DNA from 3 places in the Pelorhabdus sp. sgz311002 genome. Region 2 is predicted to be linked to each of the others. Evidence: riboswitches for the same ligand, from Rfam matches in the RefSeq annotation. Region 2 holds a riboswitch; each other region holds the start of a gene.
What was found. A riboswitch is a leader RNA that binds a small molecule or an ion and turns the genes downstream of it on or off. The one in region 2 is predicted to bind cobalamin.
Positions count from the first base shown of each region.

Region 1 (4,687 bases), on a different contig from region 2:
CTATATACAGCGGAAAGAATACCGCAAGGCACTGAAATAAGTAGCATCATAACAAGAGCTGAACCTGCTAGCGCCAATGTACCAGGCAAACATTGCCAGAGCCGCTCAGCTACAGGCATTTTTGCCGAATAGGACATGCCCATATCGCCTTGTAAGACACCAGTAACCCAGAGAAAATACTGAACATGAAATGGTTGATCGAGACCTAACTGAGCCCTTGTCTCCGCAATTGTTTCTTCCGACACAATGGTATCTCCTACCTCTAGCAGCATAGCTACTGGATCCCCTGGTGAAAGATACATTAGGCAAAATGTCAGAAAGCTTACGCCAATAAGGGTAATGCCCATTTGCAGCAAACGCTGCATAAATTGTTTTTTAGTCAAGACACCCGCTCCTTTGTTTTAGCTATATTGTTATTTGGGAACAACGCTTCTTTTTATTAACGCTTCTTTTTATTAACGCTTCTTTTTATTAACGCTTCTTTTTATTAACGCTTCTTTTTATTAACGCTTCTTTTTATTTTTCTGCAATGACTGCAACTTTTTTGTTAAGCCCTGGTAAATAGATCCAAAGAAATATCGATCTTCCCAGGCTGAATACCGTAAAGGCCAACCATATGCCATGGTTTCCTAAGAATGGTTCTCCTAATAAAAAAACAATGAGACAGCCCAATAGCGAATAGAGCATAGAATTCCTGATAGGAGTCGACAATGTTGCGCCTGCAAAAATGCCATAAAGCTGCAGCCCCCAAACAGCGCTCAAAGGAAATAGACCGACCCAATATATATACAGGTCAGCTAGTTGCTTCACTTCACTAAGATTAGTAAAAAGTCCAATCACCGCGTTTTTAAATAAACAAACCCCGCCAAACAAAAGAAATGCCGTAACCCAGCCCCAAAATGCAGTTAATTGGACTGTACTTTTGTACAACTTACCATCTTTTCCTCCTATGGCTTTCCCCACTAATATTGTAGCGGTATTGCCGATCCCGCCGAGCAAATTGGCCATAACAAAATGAATTTGCATCAATACAGCATTAGCCGCTAGTACAACCTCCCCATATCGCATGCCGTATATAGCCATCAGATTATATACTGACAAGAGGCATACTGTTCGTATAAATAAATCCCTATTGACCTTCATCATGGCGGTGAACGCCGCTATATTACAGAATATCGCCAAGGAAATCCCGGTAATTGACACTTCTTTGATATGGTAAATCAAAACAAGCCCTAGGACCGTAGCCGCTATTTCCGAAATGAGGGTTGCTGTTGCCACACCATCGGCAGCCATGCCCCCTATCCGAACAAACAGTAATACCAGTAAAATATTCAAGATGTTCATGAAGATCTGTAAACACAGGGACAGTTTGACTTTAGACATGCCTGCTAGCCAGCCATTCATTACATAGCCAGTCAATACAAAAGGCGCTCCCCAAATTCGAATATCATAATAGGTTTCTGCTAATGTCCTGACAGCATCACTCGGTGTCACTAGCATAAAAGCGGCAATTTTGATTGGATACTGCAAGACTACAAGCAGTACGCCCAAAATAAAAGCAATCGCCATAGGCCGCAACAGCGCAGAGGTAATAGTCTTTTTATCTCCTGTCCCACTAGCCTGCGCACTAAACCCAGAAGTACTAATCCTAAGAAAACCAAGCAGCCAATACATAGTATTGAAAATCAAAGTAGCAATTGCTACGCCGCCAATATAAGCCGCCTGAGGGAATCGCCCCATGACAGCCGTATCGACTACGCCAAGGAGTGGTGTTGAAATGGAAGAAATAATCAATGGAACAGCCAAGCTGAGAAATTTTTTATTATCACTACTCATTGCTGCAGCAAAAATGGTCACGATACCTCCATAATATTTTCATAATTTACACAAGAGACTGTACATTTGGTAAAACACACAAAAAAATCTCCTGACGTAAAGTCAAGAGATTTGAAAAATAATTAAAATGTTTGCTAAAAAGCATCTGTCAATTATCCAAATCCCCTCCCCGTCGCTCGCAGGTATAGCGGTGATTATAAAATAGGCAGTTCTCCTGGCTCTAGATCATAGTTTATCCAAACCTTCCCAAGACGTTTGTCTCAGTGGTATTTTTTTGGACTCACTCCCTATTACAGTGGCGGGACCGCGCCGGTACTTCACCGGACTTCCCTATTAAGCCCTTGCGGGCACCTACTTTGACATATTTAATTAACCCCTGCTCGGAAATACTAAAAAACCTCCCTGCATAAAACAGGGAGGTTTGGCATCACAAGATAAATTATTCTCATTTAATCCCCTCCCCATCGCTCGTGGGTAAAAAAACGGTGACTGACAGATAGGCAGTTCTCCTGGCTCTAGATCATAGTTTATCCAAACCTTCCCAAGACGTTTGCCTCAGTGGTATTTTTTGGACTCACTCCCTATTACAGTGGCGGGACCGCGCCGGTACTTCACCGGACTTCCCTATTAAGCCCTTGCGGGCACCTATCCCAAACTATGCAATTTTCATTATACATCATTTTACATTTCATAATTAGTATACCATTTATCACAATATATGTCAAACCTTTCAAAATATTGCGTGTTTAATTTATAATAGTATCAAGATAAACTCAAAAACAAAAACGCTTAAATCCTTTACATTCCAAGGGATTTAAGCGTTTTTCATTTTATAAATAGTAAACAGGAACATATCACCGTTAAGAAATTTAGCAGCCTTTTAAAGCGCGAATCACTGCTGCTTGATCTTTCGCGGAAAAAACAGCTGATCCAGCGACTAAAACCGTAGCGCCTGCTGCAGTAACAATATTGGCATTAGCAGGGCTGATGCCACCATCGACTTCAATTTCCGTTTTGAGATCCCGCTCTTCAATCATGCGGCGCAAACGTGCAATCTTATCGGTTACTGCTGGAATAAAGGCCTGACCGCCAAAACCAGGATTTACACTCATTAATAATACCATATCAATATCTGGCAAAACCTCTTCAATCAGGGAAAGCGGCGTTGCCGGGTTCAGCGAAACACCTGTTTTCATATTTTCTTTATGGATTTCCTGTAAGAGCTTATGAAGATGCACTGTCGCTTCGGCATGAACTGTTAGAATATCGGCGCCAGCTTTCGCAAAAGGAATTACATATTCCTCAGGCTTTTCTACCATCAAATGCACATCAAAAGGCAGCTTAGTAAAAGAACGAATAGCAGCCACAACAGGCACCCCAAAGGTCAAATTCGGAACAAAATGACCATCCATAACATCAATGTGAATATAGTCGGCTCCCACTTCCTCCAGCTTCGCTACTTCAGCGCCAAGCTGAGAAAAATCTGCCGATAAAATTGAAGGAGCTACTTTTATTGTACTCATTTTCCATATCCCTTCTTATTAGCCTGCGCTTCATGCAGAATTGTCACATAGTTTTCATAGCGGCTCGACGAAATTCTGCCTTGAGCCACAGCTTCCTTCACTTGACACTGCGGCTCTTTATCATGAAGACAGGAACTAAATTTACATGCTTGTGGTAACTCATAAAACTCGGGAAAGCAGGTTTTCACAGTATCCTCCGGCAAAGTGATTTCCGTAAAGGAAAATCCTGGTGTATCAACAACAAAGCCGCCTGACTTCAACGGAAGCAGTTCTGCGTGACGCGTTGTATGGCGTCCCCGACCAATTTTATCACTTACCTGCCCCGTTTTAAGCAGTAAGCCTGATTCAATGGCATTAAGCAACGTAGACTTTCCGGCACCGCTTGGTCCTGAAAAAACAGTGATTTCACCATCAAGCAAAGCACGTAATTCGCTAATTCCTGCTTCGGATTTTGCATCGGTAAAAAACACTTTATAACCGATACGGCGATAAATTTCTGCTACGGCTTCCATCTCATCGCGGTCAGCTAGATCCACTTTATTAAAGCAAAGAATAGGCTGCAGTGCACTCGATTCCACAAGAACTAAGAAACGATCAATCAAATCAAGGGAATAGTCAGGATTACAACAGGCAAAGGTTACGACAACTTGACTGATATTAGCAACAAGCGGACGCTTTAATAGCGAAGTGCGGGGATGAATTTTCTCGATGATTCCCTTGCCTTCCCCTGTTACCTTATAATCTACTTGATCGCCGACAACTAAGGTAAACCGTTCTTGTTTCATTCGTCCCTTCACTGTACATAAAATTACCTTTTGATTTGTCTGGACACTGTAATAGTCGCCATAAGCCTTTACAACAACACCTGTCATTACCATAGATATCTTCTGAGCACCAGCATCTCTCCTTATAAATTTTGTTCCTGTGACAAGCTACCATTAATATAAAGCTGAACCCGAACTGTTCCGGTTCCTTCTAACTGCTTTTCAATCTTATCGCCTGGTTTATGAACATTTTCATAGACAACGCGCCGTCCATTGCTATCGGTAACAACAATTTGAACCGTCTGGCGTGCTGGCCCTTCCGGCACAGTCACCGACAGACTTCCGTGTTTTACCCCACCGCCTCCGCCGCCTTTCGCAACAGTAAAATCAACGGCAGTTCCTTCCGCAATTTCAGCACCTGCGGCAGGTCTCTGTTCCAAAATCGTACCAGCAGGATATTTATCACTGACCGTCTCAGTCACTGAGCCAGCCTTTAATTTAAGATTTTCCAGCTGCGCTGTCACAGTGGAAAGCAGAGCGCCCTTAAAATCAGGCAATGTCACT
Region 1 covers NZ_JBWBCL010000001.1:531,541-536,227, reverse strand. The annotation lists gene nikB (nickel ABC transporter permease) at 1-365, opposite strand, end outside; gene AC0NJP_RS02755 (MATE family efflux transporter) at 517-1,857, opposite strand; cobalamin riboswitch at 2,024-2,206, opposite strand; cobalamin riboswitch at 2,319-2,500, opposite strand; gene rpe (ribulose-phosphate 3-epimerase) at 2,706-3,359, opposite strand; gene rsgA (ribosome small subunit-dependent GTPase A) at 3,356-4,237, opposite strand; gene pknB (Stk1 family PASTA domain-containing Ser/Thr kinase) at 4,267-4,687, opposite strand, start outside.
Region 1: another riboswitch for cobalamin. It lies ahead of AC0NJP_RS02755 (MATE family efflux transporter); the one in region 2 lies ahead of AC0NJP_RS07090 (ABC transporter substrate-binding protein).

Region 2 (4,687 bases):
TGATTATGGAGATGCAAATCCATCAGAAAAGGAAAAACGGAAAAATATCCTGGCAAAGGTTTCGTATATGATTCTGAAGAAGTTGCTGTAAATGCCGATAAAAACACAAGCTGTCCCATGTGTTCCGCCGGATGTTCTTGCTTTTCTGTAATATAAAAGGTGTAGGCGGCAACTTTACTATGTTCCTGTGGCAAATCAACTGACAAAATATAATCATTCGGAAAAGTCTGTTCCATATATAGCATTGCATCTCGCAAAGACCGCGGCTGTGATAACTCTGTCTTAATAGATATTTTTTGCGCCGCCTCACTGGTAACAGTAGCTATATAGCTGTTATAGGCAAAAGAAAACCATACAATGGCAATTCCACTAATACACATAACGGAAGCCCACATAAAAGTCAGCACTCCTGTGTAGCGATGCCAGTCAAGGTAAAACCGACGCTTAGGTTCTCTGCGGCACATACCAAACAAGGTATTACGAGAAAACGGGCCATATAGCCACATACCGGAAAGAATAGCCGCTAAACTTAGAGCGCATATTATTCCTAACAGAAGCATTCCGCCGCTGCCTAAAGCCAAACGCAAATGTAAAATATGCATCCAGTGCATAAAATTCTTTATAGCTGGATATTTATCGTTCCCGCCATTTGCTCTATATAATTGGTCTACTGCTGCTTCATAGGCAAGCTGTTCGCCCCCCATGCTCATCCTTGCCGCTACTTGGCGATGATCCGCTTGATCTTGCACCCGAAAAAGCAATCGTCCCTTCTCGGGTTGGGCTGTAATACTCTTAATTACTTTTTGCGGATATGTATTTTTAAGCTTATCGTGACCAACTGGCATACTATCCCAAATCTGATCATAGGTAAGTGGAGTTGGCACATCCCGCTGTTCCAACTGATTCCATTGCTGAACTTCATCTTTAAAAATAAGCGGAATTCCGGTTATGCAAAGTAACAGAAAAAAAATTGTGCAAACTACGCTAACCCACCGATGCAATTGATAGAACCCTCGCATAACTTCTCCCTCATAAGTCATCTCATAATTTTAGAATTATCGTACCTCTTTAGCCATGTAATCCACAGCTTCTGGCATTTTGATTCCCGGATTCAATAAGAAAAGATCCTGCGGCAGATAATGCACTCGCTGATTCTTTACAGCCCGCAGACTGCTCCAAGCTGGACTACTAGCCATTTCTTGATTCATATGATCTTTAATTTCATCAATTTTTCCCATAGTTACGACAAAAATATCATCAGGATCTTCCTGTACAATTTTTTCCAGACTAAAAGGAGTCATATCATTCTCCGCATTAATGGCCTGCTCTCCTGTGGCAATATTCACCATTCCTAAGAGCTTTGCCACACTCCCCGCTGTTGTTTGGGGAAGCTCAACTGTCACATCTTTTGCTGTCGCATGTAAAATGACGACTTTTCTTGGCTTATCCTTAGAAAAATCTTGCACTATAGATTGAATTTTCGCCTGCATAGCGCTTATAACAGCTTCGCCTTTTTCTTGCGTACCGCTTAGTTTAGCTAGGATTCGCAGCGTATTATAAGTATCCTCAAGTGTACGGTATTTTAATATTAGAACAGGAATATGATTACTCTCCAGCATTGGCACAAGTTTTTCGTGCATCCCCTGTACAGCAATAACAACATCAGGCTTTAAGCCCATCACTTTTTCCATGTTAACATTATAAACGTAACCAATCTCTTCCGCCTTTTCAGCCCCTGTCGGAAGAATGGCATTCTTAGAACTAGGACGTCCAATCGCTTTTCCATCTACTGCATATAAAAGATCTAAAATCGAGGTAGATAAAACAACAATACGTTCCGGCTTCTTTTCAACAATAATCTGCTTTCCTGTTGCATCAGTTACTGAGAAAAAAGCCTGATTAGTCATATCTACTTTACTTGTATTACTACCACAACCAACTATAGTGAGCAATATAACCAATAGAAGCAATGCGATCGTAATCATACCATTATGTTGCATAAAAAGCCCTTCCTTCTTGTTAGTAGGGAACAGAAGAATATGATTCTTCTATTTCTGCAATAAAAAATAGGCCCTTTAAATAAAAGGCCTATAAGTCAACTTTTCTATAAATAAACAAATAAAAAGTCCTTACAATCGCCTCCCCATCGCTCGCAGGTCAAAACGGTGATCATTAAACAGGCAGTTCTCCTGGCTCTGGATCATCGCTTGCTCAAACCTTCCCAAGGTTTTCACCCCAGTGGCATATCATGAGTTTGCTCCCCATTACAGTGGCGGGACCGCGCCGGTTTTTCACCGGTCTTCCCTATTAAGCCTTTACAGGCACCTGTTCTATCGTTATTCAGTTTTGCTATAAAATCTACGTCCTTACGGTACCATTTAAAACCAGTTTTGTCAAATCGCAATACTCAATCAATTCCATTGGGAAAGTATCCTGCCCTAAAAACATTTCCACAATCGATCGTCGTTATTTCGAAAATCATCAACACCATATACATTCGTGCTGCCACATTGCGGACAACATTCTGCATAGGCACCATCACCTGTCGGTTTCAGTATTGCCCCCTCCGTATTAAACACCTTGCCACATTTTGCGCACTTTACAGCTGCCATACTTCGTCTCCCCTTATGCTAATTTTCAATACCTTTTCGAGCTTCAACGCCTTGCTGATAATAATGCTTAACTTCTGTCATTTCTGTCACAAGATCGGCTTGTTCCATAAGCGCCTTGGAAGCTTTTCGCCCCGTAAGAATTAGTTCGACTGTTTCTAATCGTTTCGCTAATATTGACTGTAGCTGTTGATCGCTCACTAATTCGAAATAATTAGCCACAACAAGTTCATCAAGTATCACCATATCAAATTCACCGCTGCTTACTGCTACCTCGGCTCGTTTCACGCCTTGTTCTGCAAGCGCTTTATATTCCTCGGGCGGCTTTCCCTGCGGAAAAACAACGACTTCATCACTCCATTGGGCTAATTCTTCCGGACTTAAGCTTCCCTCCTTCGCAATAAAGAAAGGTTTTCCTATTGTTTCAACCGTCAAATTCGGTGATAGGTTTTTCAATACGAGATGCTCACTATAACTTTTTGATTTCATAAACTGCAAGAAAAGTACGCGTTTTCCCGCGCCTAAAGCACGAATGGTTAAACCAATTGCCGCGGTTGTTTTTCCTTTACCATCTCCCGTATAAATTTGGACATATCCCTTCATAAATCATCAGCCTTCTTTCGCTACATGGTGGTATAGAAACATTATCTGTCTTTATACCATATCGTCCCCAAAAGCACAAGCGGAACCAACAATGCGACTGCCGCAATATCGTCCATCCCACCATAAAGCGGCGCAATAAAACCGAATACACTTAAAAACACTACACTAAGCATGAAATAGTTGGGCACAATCCTACTTTTACCAGCCCGCACACTGATTACAGGGTGTATGGCAAAAAACTTCTTTTGCTGTCGCCTCAAAGCTAAGCCAAGCCCAGTAACAATTAAAAACATTGTTAATAAAATGTAGCTGGTCCAAATCACCTTAAGCAAAAATCCCTGATGATTATGAAAATGTAAGTTCAAAACAAATGCTCTGATTGCCATATACCAGGCTAAAGGTTTAACATAAAATCCTGGTGTCGACAAATCGTTAGTGCCATAAGCTGAAACAAAAACAGTTTGTCCCGTGCGATAAGGCGTCTGGACAACTGGTTTTATATAAAAACTATATATCACCGATTTCGCCTCGGGCATCCGTAATGAAACGACTACATAATCAGGAAAATTCTTTCTTACAATAGCTAAGGCTTGCATCGGCGATTGTTGGACATGTGTTTGCTCATAACCTGAAAAAAATTGCTTTGCTTCTGTTTTTGCCGCAGAAATATAGGTATTGTACGCCATAGAAAATAGGACAAGACCGATACCACTTATACTTAATATCAACCCCCAGATTCCTACAATAACGCCAGTAAGATTGTGTAGTCGACTCCAATATTGATAAGAGTTTCGTACGCCCACGATTGTCGTTTTTTCCCAGAACGGACCATATAGTCTAAAACCTGTAAAAATTGACAAAGCGCTAACAGCACAAATAAAGCCTAAAAATTTTCTCCCTAACGTCCCCATACCTAAGCGCACATGTAAGTCGTCAATAATGTGTAAAAACTGGGGGATAAATTGATATTTCAAAGTGTGATCGCCACGCACAATCACGTCTTGCGTTCGCACATTATATAAAAATTCGTCGCCACCCTTGCTCTCACTGTCTGCCATACGAAAACTGAGCATTCCTTGATCTTCTTTTACAGAAACATTTTTTATCGCTTGGTGTGGGTATCGGGATTGAATCGCTTCGATCCCTGCTCCTAACCCATCCCATAGTACCGCTTGGTCAGCTTCAGCGCTATTAACAATAGGATTTATCTGATTCCACTCAAGAATCTCTTCTTTAAATAATAGCGGCAAGCCTGTCAGACAGAGCAAAAAAAAGAAGATTGCACAAAATAAGCTCAGATAGCGATGAATATAATAAATCATTTGCATAGACATACCACATCAACCTAAAAAGAATATTTCATGCTAACACCATAGGTTCTGCCATTAGCAGCTTCCGAAGCATAAAATTTGCGATCCAATAAGTTCTGAATACTCAGTTGCATTGACCACTGTTTATCTATTTTGTAATTCCAC
Region 2 covers NZ_JBWBCL010000003.1:271,100-275,786, forward strand. The annotation lists gene AC0NJP_RS07085 (PepSY-associated TM helix domain-containing protein) at 1-1,019, opposite strand, end outside; gene AC0NJP_RS07090 (ABC transporter substrate-binding protein) at 1,056-2,000, opposite strand; cobalamin riboswitch at 2,163-2,344, opposite strand; gene AC0NJP_RS07095 (cob(I)yrinic acid a,c-diamide adenosyltransferase) at 2,631-3,212, opposite strand; gene AC0NJP_RS07100 (PepSY-associated TM helix domain-containing protein) at 3,254-4,546, opposite strand; gene AC0NJP_RS07105 (TonB-dependent receptor) at 4,558-4,687, opposite strand, start outside.

Region 3 (4,687 bases), on a different contig from region 2:
CCCACAGTGGCGAAACGAGTGCCATCATCATTCCCGTAATTCCAAAGGCAAGGCCTGACCACATTTCGATGCTTTCCAGATCAGAGACTCCCAAGTGCTCCACATAAAGCGGTAAGATCGGAGCAATCTGACTTAAGGCTGAGGCGGTAGCAAAAGCGCCAATCCAACAGATGAATAAATTCCTTTTCCACATTTCCATAAACAGACCTCGCTTATCGGCTTTCTTTGAGAGCTTCAATACCGTACAGAAAAGTAGCAATCATTTGCTCATAGCTGTCTTCTTTGTTCGCTTTTTGAATAAACCAACCAGCTGCTTCTAAGGAAAGAAAACCGTGCATGACGCTGCGAAGACCGCGTAGCGCATGGGTTGTATTGTCTTCGTCTAGGTTATAGCCGTTCAGTACGGTTCGAATTACTGACATTAAGTCTTGTAGCGCTTGCTGCAGATCTTGATTTTCTCGATTGGGTGTTGCGACAATGGCGCTGTATAAACCGGGACGCTCATGAGCAAAGGCGCGATATTCGCGGGCAATTGCTTTAATGGCATCGTTTTTTGCTTTGCCAATAGCAGCTTGACTGATTTTTTTCTGCATTTCTCTTACGGCAAAGATAGAAAGGCTTTGTTTGAGATGGGCCAGACTATCAATATGATTATAAAGAGAGGGTTTTTGAACGCCAAGTTTTGCCGCTACCGCTGTTAGGGTTACTGTTTCTAATCCGGTATGATCCGCTATTGCAGCGGCAGTTTCAATAATAATTTGAAATGTAAGGCCGACAGGGGCTCCCATGTAAATCACTGCTTTCTCTTATGATTTAAGACTAATTACTATAGTTATAAGACTAATTTTGTTAGTTGTCAAATTATAATAGTAAAAAATAAAAATTTTCAGTGCGATTTATAAAAAAACTTCTAGCACGTTTATGCTAGAAGGTATGGGTATATTCGATTTCGGTTTTGCGAATGGGGATATCGAAGGTAATTGTTTGAGCAACTATGTACTTTAGGGAAAGGCGATCTTGCGGCGTTAAAGCTTGGATGAAGGCGATTTGAAAGCCTCTTAGACTATTATCATAACCGCCAAGACTTGCTTTCCCTTCTGGTACGGCCTGATCTTGAATTTCGCCGCCAAGTATTTTTATCGCCTGATATTCTGTGGGCTGATAGTTGATTCCTACTAGGATTCCCTGGTTTTGATCAGGGGCGGAAGAACGGACATATTCAGCCAAATACTCTGCTTTTCCCAGGGGCAAATTCACGCTAAAGCCGGTAAAGGTTGTGGCTTTTTCCAGATGGGGAATGTGAAGGGCGCTGGCCATGAAGCGGGTGGAACCAGCAAAGTAGGCGATTTCGCCGCCGGAAATAGTATGGCTAGCGCTATCAGAAAATAAAGCAGAGTCTAATCTGCCGAAGGTGGCATGATATTGAATTCGGCCTGTCGTTGTACGCCAATCAATTCCTTTAAACATACCAAAGCCAGCATTCGAGCTATTATCAAACATCGCGCCGTAAGCCCCTAAGTAAGTATCTTGGCTGCCAATTTTCAATAGCATATTCTTGTTGTTAACAAGCACGCCATACTGATCTAGACTGCTGTTATTTTCTTTGGTGGCAGAACCCGCGTAAGATTGATGGCCAAAGCGGAAAAAAATCTCGGTTTGTTCTGAAAGGGCTTGGTGAAAATTTAGCCGCAAGGTTCTCTCTGTATCGCTGATATCAGCTACGTCAGAGCGATGATAACGGATGGTTTCATATTTTAGCGTGGTTTCCCCGTCAATTGTAAGGGGGGCGGTGGCGGCTGGGGAAGTGGCGGCAGCTAATAGAAAAGCGGTTAGAAGCATTGGGCGTAGGGCGGCATGGGCCATGCGATACATCCTTTCAGAAAATAAATTATTGGCATTTCTTATTCGCGCTTTCCGACAAAAGTCCTGTAATTTTTCCTGGTAAAATAATAAGAGAATTATTTGGTATTTTTTTCCTATTTATGACTTGGCAATTCTCGGTGAAATGGTGTACAATCTATAGAGTTGAGAAAGATATTCGCCAAGTAGTTTGTGTGATGAATATGGGAGGAACGAAAGTGAGCGAGAAAGACTCGAAAGATATCCGCTGTGAAGCAGCCGATGAAACAGCCGAAGCCTTGCATCAGGTGATAGAAGAGGCTCAGCGTCAGGAGAAAAAGTTAGCAGAGCGTTTATGGCGCGCGGTGAGTGGACCGGAAGAACTCACGAGTTACTTAGGGTATTTGACCAAGGATGAATTGACGGAAATACGGGTAAACTTAAAGGTTAAGAATGCTAGCAACTTGAAGAAACAGGAGCTTGCCGATTTACTTGTCATGGCGATTCCTACGGGCGTTGCTGAGGCAGCGGCGCTGATTTTTGATGAAGAGCGGTGGCGGTGGTTTAAACGATTTGCCACGCAAGAAGTAAACTTCTATACCACGAAAATACGACTTGACTTTATTCGATATTTTAAAAGCTATGGCTTTTTAGGCACTGGTACTTGTGATGAGAAGACGATTTTTTGGATGCCTACTGGTGTGAAGCAGGCTTTTCAGGCTTTAAATGAAGGCAAGCTTTATGAAATGATCAGGCAAAATACTGAGTGGATTTATGCTACACAGGGTTTACTTTATTATTATGGCTTGTTGGAAAAAGATCAGCTTGTAGCGCTCGTGCAGGAAAAAGGGATTGTTGCAACGCAGGATATTTCCCGTTATTTGGCGGTCATTGCTGAAGCTGCGGCTTGCTATGGTCAAATTGTAATTGATAAAGAGGTTTATGCCGATTATCGTGTGAAAGATCGGGCCTATATTCTAGGAGAACAGAAAAGTCGTGCTGAACTTCCTTACTGTTCCTTTTTAAAGCAGCAATTTGTGAAGGCTGGTAAACCCGGTTTTGTTGATAAAAACTCTGCTTCAGAGAATTTCCTGCGCTTTATGAAAGAGTGCTATTCGCTCAATCGGGAAGAGGCGGCGGCATTAGCCGAAGATTGTTTTTATATTATCAACAATAGTAAAGGCAGTGGCGATCTCTTAGCTTACTTATCAAAAGGGTATGAGTTTCCTAGTGACTCTTTTCAAGATACCTTACTTCCCTATGTGGCAGCGCTTCATAATCAGACGCGCATGTGGGTGTTGAAGGGGTATAAACCGGTAGAACTTGTGGAGGATGAATCGGCGAAATTGCAGCCTTGTCAGGAACTGAGCAACGTAAATGAGGCGGTGCCAGTCAAGATCGGTCGCAATGATCCTTGCCCTTGTAATAGCGGGAAAAAATACAAAAAGTGCTGCGGCAAATAGCTGCAAAAAGCCCAGCTTTTCTATTTATAGAGAGCTGGGCATACTTGTAGTTCTAGTCGGATTTGTTTGACTTTTTTGCAAACAAGTGATATAAATAAGTTACATTAACTGTTATTTCATAATTGCATAAGATTGAAATAGGTGCCCATAGGGCTTAATAGGGAAGTCCGGTGCAAGGCCGGCGCGGTCCCGCCACTGTAATGGGAAGCGAAACCAGAAAATGCCACTGAGACGATTGTCTTGGGAAGGTTTGGATGAGCGATGATCCAGAGTCAGGAGAACTGCCTGTTTAACAATCACCGTTTTAACCCACGAGCGATGGGGAGGGGATTAAAGAGTTCGATCTTTTTTTCCTGGCCAAAAGCCAGGATTTTTGATTTCAGCGCTCTTTTGAAATAAGACCTTTCTTGCTTTAAGAAAGGTTTTTTTATGACCTATTTTTAATTTATGGAGGTTTTTGCAATGGCAGGTATTTTTTATGGTGTGGGCGTAGGCCCTGGAGATCCGGAGCTTCTTACATTAAAAGCGATTAATTTGATTAAGTCGGCTGATATTATTATTGCGCCAAAAACGGAGAAGAAAGAAGGCAGTGTGGCGCTTACAATTGCTAAACCTTATATTAAGGACACGGCTGAAATTGCAACTCTTGTATTTCCTATGGTTTCCGACCAAACTCAATTGAATGATGCCTGGGCTAGTAATAAGGAAACAATCGTGAACTATTTAGATGAAGGAAAGACGGTTGTCTTTTTAACTTTGGGCGATCCTATGTTCTACAGTACTTATATTTATGTATACAGACTGTTAAAAGACTGTGGACATCCCATTGAAACGATTCCTGGCATTACGGCTTTCTGCGCCATTGGCAGCAAATTAGGTTATCCTATCGTCGAAGGGGACGATGTACTGAATATTATTCCAGCCACGATGGAAGAAGAAAAAATGGAACAGGCTTTCGCTACAGCCGATAATGTAGTGCTTATGAAAGTTTATAAAAATTTCCCGCAGGTTTTGGAAAAATTAAAACGTCATGGCTTGGCCAAACAAGCTGTCATGATCAGCCGCTGCGGCCTAGACGGCGAACAAGTGGTACATAACTTGTCTGATCTGAATGATGATCATAAACTGAACTATTTATCAACCATTGTAGCAAGACGGGGCTAATCGCTTCCTGCATCTAACGGAGCAGCGAAAGGAAGAGACTGCAATGAAAAAGTATATGTTTTTGCTGGCACTCCTTTGTGGCGTGGCAGCACTTTTCTTTGCCGGCTGTGGTGCGCAAAAATCTGCCGATCAAGGGAAAGACGGGAATTATTTAACCATACAAGATAATGCCGGACGCACAGTTACTTTAACGAAAAAACCGGAAAAAGTCGTAGTGCTTT
Region 3 covers NZ_JBWBCL010000008.1:90,527-95,213, reverse strand. The annotation lists gene AC0NJP_RS12740 (multidrug efflux MFS transporter) at 1-199, opposite strand, end outside; gene AC0NJP_RS12735 (TetR-like C-terminal domain-containing protein) at 213-788, opposite strand; gene AC0NJP_RS12730 (hypothetical protein) at 925-1,863, opposite strand; gene AC0NJP_RS12725 (YecA family protein) at 2,079-3,302, shown strand; cobalamin riboswitch at 3,425-3,605, shown strand; gene cobI (precorrin-2 C(20)-methyltransferase) at 3,765-4,466, shown strand; gene AC0NJP_RS12715 (ABC transporter substrate-binding protein) at 4,510-4,687, shown strand, end outside.
Region 3: another riboswitch for cobalamin. It lies ahead of cobI (precorrin-2 C(20)-methyltransferase); the one in region 2 lies ahead of AC0NJP_RS07090 (ABC transporter substrate-binding protein).